2 regions of the Peribacillus sp. NPDC094092 genome follow, and region 2 is predicted to be linked to the other one. Evidence: a T-box and tRNA genes for the amino acid it is inferred to sense, from the RefSeq annotation. Region 2 holds a T-box; the other holds one or more tRNA genes.
The links. The T-box of region 2 lies ahead of ACQKNS_RS12785 (valine--tRNA ligase). A T-box ahead of a tRNA ligase gene usually reads a tRNA of that ligase, here a tRNA-Val.
Positions count from the first base shown of each region.

Region 1: it encodes a tRNA-Val, which carries the amino acid that the T-box ahead of ACQKNS_RS12785 (valine--tRNA ligase) is inferred to sense. The anticodon was not compared.

Region 1 is NZ_JBNNUC010000001.1:1,342,170-1,349,080, forward strand. It holds gene ACQKNS_RS06400 (AbrB/MazE/SpoVT family DNA-binding domain-containing protein) at 1-37, opposite strand, end outside; gene ACQKNS_RS06405 (Ger(x)C family spore germination protein) at 184-1,293, opposite strand; gene ACQKNS_RS06410 (GerAB/ArcD/ProY family transporter) at 1,290-2,390, opposite strand; gene ACQKNS_RS06415 (spore germination protein) at 2,401-3,975, opposite strand; partial or broken gene ACQKNS_RS06420 (IS6 family transposase) at 4,157-4,765, opposite strand; tRNA gene ACQKNS_RS06425 (tRNA-Val) at 5,430-5,501, opposite strand; gene ACQKNS_RS06430 (hypothetical protein) at 6,062-6,616, opposite strand; gene ACQKNS_RS06435 (hypothetical protein) at 6,616-6,911, opposite strand, start outside.
Region 2 is NZ_JBNNUC010000002.1:782,578-789,488, forward strand. It holds gene spoVID (stage VI sporulation protein D) at 1-977, shown strand, start outside; gene ysxE (spore coat protein YsxE) at 1,073-2,143, shown strand; gene ACQKNS_RS12780 (hypothetical protein) at 2,200-2,391, opposite strand; T-box leader at 2,619-2,847, shown strand; gene ACQKNS_RS12785 (valine--tRNA ligase) at 2,891-5,542, shown strand; gene ACQKNS_RS12790 (ATP-grasp domain-containing protein) at 5,616-6,458, opposite strand; gene ACQKNS_RS12795 (ATP-grasp domain-containing protein) at 6,427-6,911, opposite strand, start outside.

The DNA of each region.
Region 1 (6,911 bases), on a different contig from region 2:
AGCTATTTCCGACTTTAGGTAATTTCCTAATGGCCATTATTTCTTTACGGTTTATACTACTTTTATCTGGAATCTTTTATTTTTGATTACACAAGAAAAGCTTGCAGATTTAATCCCTAAAAGAGACCTTATCCTAGAAACCGGGATCGGTTCTCAGCATCCCTTCATTATGAAAGCTTTTTCCTATTGATAATTCGTTGATCCTATGCCCTTAATTTTTGTTTTTACATGTATGTTTATTTTTGATTTTGCCAGAGTGTTCCCCCATTCTTCTTGTACTTTTTTCCACTCTTGATAAGTGTAGGCTCTTGCATACAGACCAAGTCCTAATGGATCAATTTGAGACTTTTGTATTTTTTGAATTAATTGATTGGTTTCATGCTCAAGCTCATTTGTAATGCTTTTTTCAAGCTTTGCATAATCTTTTCGGACATCGAATGGAAAGAGTTGTTCGGATAGCGAGATTTGTAAATCTACATTTATATCAAATACAAAGCGTCCATTGAACTTTACTTTCTTCTTTACTTTCAAATCTGAAATGGAGAAGCTGATGTATGGTTTGCCCTTACTGGCGGAGTCCATAGAAACCGGAATAGTTATGGAATAATCACCTTTTTGTTTACCTTCTAAAACATTTAATAATTGATTTTCTTCAGGTGTTATTGTTATTTTATACTGGCCGGACTGAGCTAGCAGTGCGGAGCCTGTTAGCTCGATTCTTTTTTTCTTTTTGATTTGGGTGATCCACGCCGTTGTCCCTTTGTCCTTCATTTGTCTGTGAAAATCCTGGAGGGTCGTATCTTTCACAATATTCCTCTTGGCGGCAGCATCAATTAAACTTGTTAAATATAGAGATAGTCGTGGTTTATCTGCTGGTTTATTGAAAATAACATCTGCAACAGATCCATCTACAGCGACAACACGCGCGGACACTGTATTTTTAGGATCTCTGAAGAAAGGATCGAGATAGTCAAACCAATCCTTCTTTTTAAGCAGTCGTTCTCCCACCAAAAGCAATTGCGTTTTACTTCCTGATGTTAATCCTATTACCCTCGCATCAAATTTTTCTCTTGAATGTCGGAGGGTGTATGATTTAACTTCATACACTTCTTCCTTATCTTTTGCCTCTTTACTAAATATCGGGCTTGACATATACACTAATAAATTATCTTCTTCATCTAAATCGAGGCCTAAAATAAGTGAGACGCTAACTTCCTCTATTGGTGTAGCATCCATACACCCAGAGAGTATCATTACAAGGATTAAAAGACACAATCCTATTTTTCGGCTCATGAAAATCTCCTCCGTGAAAATTTCTCATATCCCCAACTGTAAATCCATAAAAAAACGGGAAACACATATGCTACCGCAATCCCGGCATTCGATGCCCATTTTTGCCAGATTGTTACTTGCATCCATGTTGGTTGAACAAAAAATGTGCCCACGACAAGTAAACCTAACAAAACGGGCACATATAAACTATGATCCTGCTTATTCATTAATTGACTGAAACTAAAGACCGTACAGTACATGTACAAGATCCAGGCTCTTGAGGAAAAAAGGATCAAAATATTCAATATAACCACGTCAAGACGTTCAATAAACCGGAATTCAATCACTTTAAGCATACTTAGGACAGGCTGATTAAAACCGGTAATGCTATCCGGACTAAAGAAAACAAAACAGCTAATGGTTACAAAGAGATAAAAGAACATCGATAGGGTGTTGGCAATAATAATTCCATGAATGGCATATTGCTTTTTCTTTAAGAAAGGATAAAAGAAAAAGACAAGTTCAAACCCTAGGAACGAATAAATGACCGGCGGCACGGTAGCTGAAATTGACTCCCAACCAACTTTAAACAATGGAAGTAAATTCAAGAAACTTCCATCTTTTAATGGCAACAAAAAAATTACCGGGAGCCACATCGTCATATAGAAAATCAATTCATTATATCTTCCAATAACACGGAGACCACTCCTGACTATAAATAATACCGGGATTGAAAATAACAACACAATTAAGTAGTCAGGTGTATTGGGAAGAAACCATGCTTTTATATAAAGAAAAGTGTTAATAAATATCATCAAAGAAAAGCATAAAGTGTATCCAAGAATAATGAAAATAGCCACTTTACCCAGTATTTTCCCAAAAAATCGGATAAGAAGATCGTACAGCGTGTCATTTGGGTACTTCTCAGCCGTTTTCACCATAATAATACTGGCAGCAACGCTTAATATCCAACCAATGATGAGGCCCATCCAGCCGTCTGTTCCAGCCTTTTCGGCAACAACTTTAGGAAGCGACAAAAAACCGACCCCCATTTGGGTCCCAACAATTAAAAAAATATATTGCAGGAGGGTGATTTCATTATGAGTGTATTTTTTCATTTTCCTCACCTTATCTTTTAGGCTTTCCTTGACGATTGGATTGAATGGTCCTTACACTTTTTGGTCGTGTAATCATTTTCCATAAAGGAAAACGAATAAATGAGTCCTTCATATCAGCAAACCGGAAAGGAGCTAATGGGCTTGCATACGGAGTTCCCAGTGATTCAAGACTAATTAAATGGACAATCAACGTCATGGCACCAATCATGATTCCGGTACTTCCAAACATGACTGCTAATAACATCATGGGAAATCGCAGCATTCGAATAGCCGTCCCCATGTCATAACTTGGAATGATAAATGAGCCGATTGCCGTTGCAGAAACGACAATCACCATAATATTGCTTACTATACCTGCCTGAACAGCTGCCTGTCCGATCACAATTCCTCCCACAATTCCAACCGTTTGGCCTATTGGAGCCGGAAGACGAACGCCTGCTTCTCTCATCATTTCAATGGTAACCTCCATCAGGAGTGCTTCTATGATTGGCGGAAAGGGCACAACCACCCGTGATTCGGCTATGGATAAAAAAAGCTTTAAAGGAATGACTTCGTAATTATAGGATATAATGGCTACATATGTTGAAGGTAGAAATAATGTGATCATAAAAGCGAAAAATCGCAGCAACCGTATCAATGATGCAGCTAACCAGCGTGTGCTGTAATCATCAACACTCTGAAGAAAAGACATTAATGTTACCGGAGCAATTAAAACAGATGGCGAACGATCGACGATAACGGCAAATCGACCTTGAAGAATATGTGAAGCTGTTGCGTCCGGCCTCTCGGTTAATATAAACTGAGGAAACGGGGAATATGGGTTATCTTCAATGAGTTCAGATAGTTCACCAGTATTAATTATCACGTCCATTTGAATTTGTTTGATTCTGTCTTCAAGTTCCTGCAGTACTTCTTCACTAGCAACATCTCCCAAATAAACGATAAAGACCTTTGACTTTCCGCGAACACCGACTGTAAGTTCCTTAATGATCAATTCTCGGTTAGGAATGTATCTTCGCAACATTGCTACATTCTGGCCTCCGGTCTCTACAAATCCCTGATGGGCACCTTTCAGTGATGTTTCTAACTTCGGATCTTCAATCGCTCTTTGAGGCCATCCTTTTGTATCCAAAAGAAACGCTTTAGTTTCCCCTTGGATGAATAAGGCGCTGTCACCTGCAAAAAGTGCATTTTCAACGGAGTTCCATGAATGGACGTCTTCAACATCCCCTACAGTTGCAGGCAATCCCTTCTTTGGGTCGAAAGAGGATTGCATCACGGCATTTAGAACGCTATTGCTTATTGAATTTTTATCTGTTAAACCATCTACGTATACTAAAGCTGCCTTTGTTCCATTTCCGGCGAATTCGAAGTGGCGAATCACCAAATCCGGAGCATGGTGAAACATCTGCTGAAGTACTTGTATATTCATCGATAAATCAGGATACAGCGGATAATGATCTATCGAACTAAGTTTTTCTGAATAAACATTTTGGTTTGTTTGCTGGTATTTTGAAGAACGTTTCCTCTTAAATAAACCGGAGAAAAAAATATGAATCGCCCCCCTTTCTCTCAGATTTATCATTTCTCGCATAAGAAGAAATATACTCGATGCAGTAAAAAAATTAGACTAAGATGCTGCAGAAGGAGACGACCCGCTCTTTACGGTTCTAGTGCAAATATACCTGTTAGAAACATAGAACTTCAATGTCCTTTTCATCTATGAATTATGATGCTACTCCAAATAATTTATGTATGAATTCAATCTAACTTTGGACAGACTTCACCCCTTGTTGAAGTTGTCCTTTATTCAGCATATGCATTATCTCCACTCCACTGATGATCTGTTTGGCTGTTTGAAACGTTTTTAATGCTAGCATAGAACGGACTCGCTTCTTTATAAAGCGCTGATCTTGCTCCACTATGTTATCCTTCTATTGCTATAGGATAAGCAGGATTCTTATCGACCGACCTGACACGAGACTTAGAAACATGAAAAGACCGCAAGGCTTTCTTGAGGAAGCGCTTTGCAGCCTTTTTGTCACTTGTTTTACTGAAATAAAAATGAATCGTGTTTCCTTTGGAATCCACAGCACGATACAGATACATCCATTGACCTTTTACTTTGATGTACGTTTCATCGACTCTCCAGGAGTCATTTGTTTACTTTAGATGACGACGTACCCTTTCATCTATTCCGGTCCATATTGATGAAGCCAACGCATAACCGTTGTGTGAGCCATATATAAACCGTGTTCTTCCATCTTCTCCACTACATTACGAAAGCTCAAGTTGTACCGCAGGTACCATCTCACTGTTAACAAAATCATGTCAGGTTGATAATGTTTCCACTTGACTAAACTTTGCTTTTCCATACTGACCACTCATCTTTTTTAGAGTAATAGTATCAGTATGTCCAAGATTTAGAGATTATTTACAATTATCTTGAAGTTTTTGCACCAGAACCCTCTATATAGCCAGCAACATATAAAGCCAGCTCTTCTCTATATAGCACCTTTATTTGTCTTAAACGAGATAAAATGTATTCCCTTCTGGCCCAATTGGCAGGTAACCTGCTTCAAGCAGTTCTACTATAGGTAAAAAAAGATTCGGTTCTTCAACCAGTATTGAATAACAGGAGTGTGGTAATGTCCTGTAGATTCTAAAATGCCCATAGGCATCTACCATGTCTCTTTTCAAACTCTTTTACAAAGTCTAAAAAAGATCTAATTCCTCTTTGATGTGCTTCATTGAAAAGCTCGTCACACACGGTTTAGATTGATCAAAAATGCCTGAACTTAACTCTCTCCTTTAGCAACATCCAGACCAACAACTGGAATCATTGTTTAGAGCATTACGCCCATATGATGCCCAACCAAGATGATGAAGTGGCAGATATTTTCCACAACGCCCTTCAGAAGTCACGTTAGCAAAATGTGAGCAAATCACTATCATTGATTTAAACTCTCATCTAGTAAGACAAAATAAAAAAAGACCCAAATCCCTGTGATATCAAGGATTTGAGCCTTTGTTAGTTGATGACCTGTGAGGGATTCGAACCCACGACCCCTTCCCTGTCAAGGAAGTGCTCTCCCACTGAGCTAACAAGTCGTATGTAAATCAAGCTCTTTAGAGCTTGGTTTTAAACCTTACTTAGTTGCTTACTTCTTTACTGGACAAGATTTATTATATAGTGGTATTCAAAATAAAACAAGTAGTTTTGCTAAAAAAGTTTTTATCGTAAAGTGGCCTGGGAAAGTTAATCCTTGAAAGTTGCAAGCTTGTAAGAATCAGTTCAATATTTAAACGATTACATCTTAATGATTTCCCTATATCCATTATCCCCTATTCTTCGTAAAGCAGCCCAAATGAGAAGGTATCTTTTGTAGTCCAATACTGTTGTTGTCTTTATTTTAGTCATGACAATGGGAGTTGACTCTGAGTGTTCAATAGAGTTTACCCTCTTTTCCCGATAACCGCTTTTTTGAACAAAGTCAAAGAAGATAAGAAGCCAGCAGGATCTGACCCAAAAATTTCTCAGAATAGAATTCAACTAACCATTTATGAGGAGAATCCTAGGCTCCTACACATAAGATTTTCTCAACTTTAATTAACAAATAGGATGTCTATGTGCTCAATCTAAGACTTAAGCAAAAAAGCAGAAAAGATCTTTACATAGGAGAGGGGAATCTAGCAGCTTGAAAGTTGGTTAAAGGTGCCTCTGCTAAAATTTCTCCGTTTGCACCTGCGCTAAATATTACTTGTACCCGATCTCCGGCTTGTAACTGAAGGATTGTAGTAATCGATAGCTGAATAGGTCTTGATCTCTCAAAGAAGTCGTTTTCAATATCTATATCATCTCCGTTTACGTTAATTGAAATGGATGCTTTGTATCCTTCTTTTGAAGAACGTATTTTTTTGTCTTTTGGAGAATGACTTTTTTTACAATAATCACAGTTGCAGCTATTTCTTTTACAATAATCACATTTGCACTCTTTTTTGTTTTTTGAGGAATTATCACTTTTTCTTTTTGACGGACAAAATGAGACTTTTGCTGTTATCTCATAAATTCCATTCTCAGTTGGAATAAATGTTGATATATGCGGGTTATATTCATTTGCTAAATCAAATTGTTCAGTTTGGTATAAAACTTTTACAGAGGGAGTAACCGCTGCTTTGTAAAGTTGCGGTGTGTTCTTATTAGCCTTAAACGCAGATGCTCTCACTAGATTTTGTTTCTTATCTTCACAGTGACAGTCATCGGGTTTCTTTTGATCGCATATACAGTCATTGTGCTTCTTATGACAACAATGGCAATCATCCGGTTTCTTCGGAATACAAATACAGTCATTGTGCTTCTTATGACAACAGTGGCAATCATCCGGTTTCTTTGGAATACAAATACAGTCATTGTGCTTCTTATGACAACAATGGCAATCATCCGGTTTCTTCGGAATACAAATACAGTCATTGTGCTTTTTATGACAACAATGGCAATCATCCGGTTTCTTCGGAATACAA
Region 2 (6,911 bases):
TCTATAATGATTCATATGTGGAAGAACGTTTCGATACCGAGCAGGAAGTTGGGGAAACAGAGGAACAGGAAGAAACGGATGGGGAAAATGAATCCTATATCCCATATGCCGCTGCAGTGCCGCCAATCCCGGATTTTCAGCCTGTTTTCCGTGATGAGGAGGAAGAAGAGTTATACGCGCCTTTTTCTGCAGAATCCAAACGAGTTTCTGAAGCAAACGAAGAGGAAGAAGAGGAACCGATTTATTTAAGCGACCAGCATAATGCCCCGGTTTTTGAAATGCCCGTTTCACCATATCCTGAAGAGGAGGAGTGGGAAACGGAAGTGCATAGAGAGGAAGAAGCTGTAGAGGAAGAGGTAATTGGCGATCCGCCTGACTCCACGGAAAAGGTACCTTCAATGGGTGAGGCGAAACTGGAGGAAGTACCAAGCAAGCAGGATTCCATGGAGATTCCTAAGGTGACATTGAGAGAAGAAGTAGTAGAAGAGCCAAATCATGCAACCAAGCATCAAAATGGCCCGGTTTCAAATTTAGAAACCGAGGATGTCATCAGGCAGGGAGAAGATGACGTTGCAGCGGGTCCGATCCTTAATGAGAATGTGAAGGTGGAGCAGGAAGAAGAATCCAATTCGTCCATTAGCGATCTATTCAAAAAGAGGGAAAGACCAGCACCTCCGGCTAAGGAGGGTAAGAATTTCAAAGGCAGGAAACAAGCCGCGGAACGTGATGATAAAGAAACGGCCGATCATGATGAAAAGCAGCCATCCATCATGGATTTATTCGGACGGAAACAAGAAGAAGAACTGGTAAGGATGAAGGTTTGCATTGTTCAGCAAGGGGAAACGCTTGATGATTTGGCTCAACGATATGATGTTACGGTTCAATCGATACTTTTCAGCAATGAATTGGAGTCGAATCAGAACGTCCATGAAGGGCAAGTCATCTATATACCGAAGGCGGTTGCATATAAGAATTGACCAGGACAGAGAGCAGAGCATATGGTCTGCTCCTGTTTTTTAGGTGCCAGAGGAATCGGATCGTTTAGTTTTTTTAGAGAAAGTGAGTGAGTCTCGTGAGGGAAAACGAGAATCAGCAGCCTGCCATTCGGGATCTGGACACGGAGACCGTATTGAAGGAATATGCCATGTATGTACAATATATTGAGGACTTCGGGCGTGTAAAAAAAGTATACAGTGATCGCGGTACATTTGCCTTGAAATCCATGTTACCGCAGAACGGCATTGATTTTATCAAGAATGTTCAAAAATTGTACCATCGCGGCTATAACCGGATCGTTCCCATTTATCAAACGATGGATCAGCGGTACGCCGTTCTCCATAATGGACGTTTGTATTACCTGATGCCCTGGCTCAATAATGAAAGGGACGGGGAGCGCGATGAGAAACATAAGCAAATGTTCAGGGAGCTCGCTCGGATGCATACACTTTCCGTTAAGGAAATACAAGTGGATATCGAGGAACGAGAAGCCCATTATGAGCGGACGCTTGATACCTGGAATAACGAGAAGGACTTTATCGATGAGTATATTGTCAGCTGTGAAAAGAAGTGGTATATGTCTCCATTCGAACTGACGGTTTGTTCTTTCTACACGGATATTTCACAGGCACTGAAATACTCGATCAAGAAGTTTGAAACCTGGTATGAAAAAACGAAGGATAGTGAAAAGGTTCGAACCGTGGTCACGCACGGAAAGGTTTCCATGAAGCATTTCGTTTATGATGAGCGAGGTTATGGCTACTTCATCAATTTTGAGAATTCGAATACGGCTCCGCCGCATTTCGATTTACTGCCATTTCTCGTTAAATCGGCCAGGACCTATCCTGTCAAATGCGATGACTGCGTTGACTGGCTATATAACTATTTTCGTTATTTTCCGTTGAAAGAAGAAGAATTGCTGCTCATGCAAAGTTATCTGGCATTCCCTGGGTCAGCTTTGGAATTGGTGAAGGGTTACTCCGATGGCAGGGGCCATCGTTCAGAGCTTGATAATGTTACACAACTGCAGCGGCAATATTGGCTTTTGAAAAATATTGAATACATGGTGATGAAAATCGAAGAAATCGAACAGCAGAAAAAGGCTGCTGCCGAGGCTGCCAAAGCAGAACAATCACCCCCAAGCTAAATATACATGATTGGATCATCTCCAGTCATGTATATTTTTTTGCTGTAAGGGAATACTTAAATCCAGTCGAAATACAAAGACATGGCTAGGAAAATAAAGGCGATTAGCAGGAGCATATCGAAGAAAGTCGGGAAAATCAGCGTACGTAATCCTTGGAACACGATAAAGGGGACGATGAACTGCTGGCAGACACCGCGGATTTTCTTCACCCAAGGCGGTAAAGTGTAGGGAGAATATCTTCGCTTCATATTATTACCTTCCTTTTTAGGACTTCTTATATTCTATGGGTGGGCAGCGGAAAAGGTGAAACAGCCGTCACATTCACTGTTCCTTGAGGATAAAATAAAGAAAATGAACTTGAATGGCATCAAATGGGATGATTCCTGAGAAAGTAAGCGAAAAGATGATTGACTGGGGCCCCATGTTTTTTGTACTATATACTATATGCATTCAATGATTTTACATATGAATATAAATCAATGCAAAGACCGGAAATAGTAAGATGAAATGCACTTTTCAGAGAGGAAACCAAATTGGTGCGAGGTTTCCAGGCAGCAGCATCCGAAGTCGTCCGCGAGCAGTCTTCGTGAACCTCTTAGTAGCGAAGGCCGGTGAAGAGCCGTTATCCGATTTGAGAGCCGAAAGAGATTGTTATCTTTTTCGGAAAAAAGGTGGCACCGCGAACAACTTCCTTCGTCCTTTTGTGATGATGGAAGTTTTTTTTATGCCCTAAAAGGAGGAAATGATATGGAAGAGAACCAAATTTCTATGCCGACTAAATATGATCCGCAGACGATAGAGAAAGGCCGCTACAAATGGTGGATTGACGGAAAGTTTTTCGAAACGACTGGTGACGATAAAAAAGAACCATATACGATTGTCATCCCGCCGCCTAACGTGACAGGTAAGCTTCATCTTGGCCACGCTTGGGATACGACGCTTCAAGATATATTGACGCGGATGAAGAGGATGCAAGGCTATGACGTTTTATGGTTGCCTGGCATGGACCATGCCGGTATCGCCACTCAAGCGAAAGTGGAACAGAAGCTTCGTGCGGAAGGCGTGAGCCGTTATGACCTTGGACGTGAAAAATTCGTCGAAGAGACATGGAAATGGAAAGAGGAATATGCGAGCCATATCCGTGAACAATGGTCAAAGCTCGGTCTTGGACTTGATTATACACGTGAACGCTTCACTCTTGATGAAGGGCTTTCAAAAGCTGTGCGCGAAGTATTCGTTTCGCTTTATAACAAGGGCTTGATTTATCGCGGCGAATATATCATCAACTGGGATCCATCCACGAAAACGGCGTTATCCGATATTGAGGTTATTTACAAAGATGTGCAGGGCGCATTTTACCATATGAAATATCCGTTGGTTGACGGATCAGGTGAAATTGAAATTGCCACCACCCGTCCAGAAACAATGCTTGGCGATACGGCCGTTGCTGTACACCCTGAAGATGATCGTTATAAACACTTGATCGGAAAAATGGTCCGCTTGCCAATCACAGGCCGTGAAATCCCGATTGTCGGTGATGATTATGTCGATATGGAATTCGGTTCAGGCGCGGTCAAAATCACTCCGGCTCATGATCCGAATGACTTTGAAATCGGGAACCGTCACGATTTGGAGCGCATCCTTGTCATGCATGAAGATGGCTCGATGAATGAAAAGGCTGGAAAATATGAAGGCATGGACCGCTTTGAATGCCGGAAACAAATCGTTAAGGACCTTCAGGAAGAAGGAGTACTTTTCAAAATCGAAGATCACCTTCACTCAGTAGGGCATTCAGAGAGAAGCGGTGCTGTTGTTGAACCATATCTTTCGACCCAATGGTTCGTTAAAATGCAGCCGTTGGCTGATGCATCTGTTGAGCTTCAAAAGGGAACCGATGAGGAAAAAGTTCATTTCGTACCGGACCGTTTCGAAAAAACGTACCTGCATTGGATGGAAAATATCCGTGACTGGTGCATTTCCCGTCAGCTTTGGTGGGGTCACCGCATTCCTGCATGGTACCATAAAGAAACGGGTGAAGTGTATGTAGGTCACGAAGAGCCTGCGGACGCTGAAAACTGGGAACAAGATACAGATGTTCTGGATACATGGTTCAGCTCGGCATTATGGCCGTTCTCGACTATGGGCTGGCCTGACAAGGACAGTGTCGATTTCCAACGCTACTATCCAACCGGCGCGCTTGTGACAGGCTATGATATCATTTTCTTCTGGGTATCGAGGATGATTTTCCAAGCACTTGAGTTCACGGGCGAACGTCCATTTGAAGACGTGCTGATCCACGGACTGGTTCGTGACGAACAAGGGCGCAAGATGAGTAAATCGCTTGGAAATGGTGTCGATCCGATGGATGTCATCGATCAATACGGTGCCGATTCCCTGCGCTACTTCTTATCCACGGGCAGCTCGCCAGGCCAGGACCTTCGTTATAGCACGGAAAAAGTGGAAGCGGTTTGGAACTTCTCCAATAAGATTTGGAACGCATCCCGTTTTGCTTTGATGAACATGAATGGCATGACTTATGACGAAATCGATTTAAGCGGTGAGAAGTCTGTAGCCGATAAATGGATCTTGACGCGTTTGAATGAAACGATTTCAAACGTAACCAGACTTGCGGACCGTTATGAGTTCGGTGAAGTGGGCCGTGTGCTTTACAACTTCATTTGGGATGATTTCTGTGACTGGTATATTGAAATGGCGAAGCTTCCGCTATATGGCGAAGACGAAGCAGCTAAGAAAACGACGCGCTCGATCTTGGCTTATGTACTGGATAACACGATGAGATTGTTACATCCGTTCATGCCTTTCATCACCGAAGAAATCTGGCAGAACCTACCGCATCAAGGTGAGTCCATCACTGTTGCCGCTTGGCCGGAAGTGTATGAAGGGTTGACGGATACAGCTGCAGCCGAGGAAATGAAGCTGCTTGTTGAAATCATCCGCGCCGTCCGTAATATCCGTGCTGAGGTGAACACACCGCTAAGCAAAAAAATCAATTTGATCTTAAAAGCGAAAGATGAGTCCATCCTAGGGACATTAAAGAAAAACAGCAGCTATATCGAGCGTTTCTGTAATCCTGAACAATTGACGATCGGAATCGAAGTCGAAGAACCTGCTCAAGCCATGACAGCTGTCGTAACTGGTGTAGAGCTAATCCTTCCGCTTACAGGACTGATCAATATTGACGAAGAAGTGAAACGTCTTGAAAAAGAACTCGACAAACTTAATAAAGAAGTTGAGCGCGTACAGAAAAAATTGGGCAACGAGGGCTTCGTTAAAAAGGCGCCTGCAAGCGTCATCGAAGAAGAGCGTGCCAAGGAAAAAGACTATAGCGAAAAACGTGACTCCGTAATCCACAGGATCAGCGAACTGAAACAACTGTAAAACAAAAGGATGAACCAGCTTGAAGCCGGTTCATCCTTTTTGTGTGTAATCGCTATTCAAGAAAAATACTCAGTTAGGACGATATTCTTCCTTTTATGAATGTAAGGTACTCCCGTACGATATTCATATCACTTAGTGCACTTAATGTCCGGCTGCCGACGACATCCTCGATTTCGTTGAGCATGGGGCTGCCATCTTCCGCATATATGAAATCGATACCGGCCAGGCCAAAATCAAACGACTCCACTACTCTTTCAACAAGGGCTAATTCAGAAGCAGTCAGCTCATATAGAGAAGCAGATCCTCCCAGTGTATAGTTTGCCTTGAAACTGGATGCGGATTCCCTAAGTACAGCAGCCTTCACTTGTTTCCCAATCACGAAGACGCGGATATCCCTTCCGAATAAGCCTGGTTTTTGAACGATCCAGTTTCCATCATTCAGTTCGGCAAGATCATCGGCATGCTCGATTAAATATACTTGTTTCCCGCCGCGGCCATGTGTTTCTTTAGCAATGAAAGGGAACTCCATGTCATCGGCACTCGGCCTTCCGTTACAATATACGGTATCTGCCATTGGAATCCCCAGTGAGGACAAATATTGATGCGTCTTTGCTTTGTCGTTCGCGATTTCCGATACGAAGGAGGAGTTGAAGCAAGCAATCCCCAGTTGCTCAAGTTGCTTTGTAAAAAAAGGGTCGATGGTCCGGACGATGGCAAAGTCCGGCAATGAAATGGGCTTTGTCCCATGTTCCACATACAACTCGTTGAAACGATGGCCGATTCTAAGGTCTTCCCGAAAGTGAAAGTGTAAATCAAGGTCAAGCTTACTTGCTTCGTCAAGCATCCAATCTATGTATCCCTTATTTTTCAAGGCATCCTCACGGTTATAAATCAACCAGCCTGTTTGGTTTTTCATCAGATGCACTTCCTTTTCCTAATTCTTTCAAGATATAATCGAACATGCTATCAGCGATGTTGATGCCTGTACATTCATAAATATTCAATAAATGCGAATTCGAATTCACTTCGCACAAAAGCGGACCTTCTTCACCGAACAACAAATCGACGCCAGCGAAGTCGGCACCGAGAATCTGCGCACATCGGATGGCAAGATGTGCTTCTTCACTAGTGGGCGTATATGGTGCAGCCTGCCCCCCGGCCGTCATATTAGCTCGGAAGTCTTGCTCGGAATGGCGTTGCATCGCTGCTATGACTTGATCGCCCACGACATTCACACGAATATCACGACCTTTGCTGTGCTCGATGAATTCCTGGAGTATAAATGGTTTGTGGCCAAGATTGCGGATCGTCTTCAGTAACTCATCCTCTGTTTGGATTAAATATACTTGCTCCCCAAAAGATCCGTATG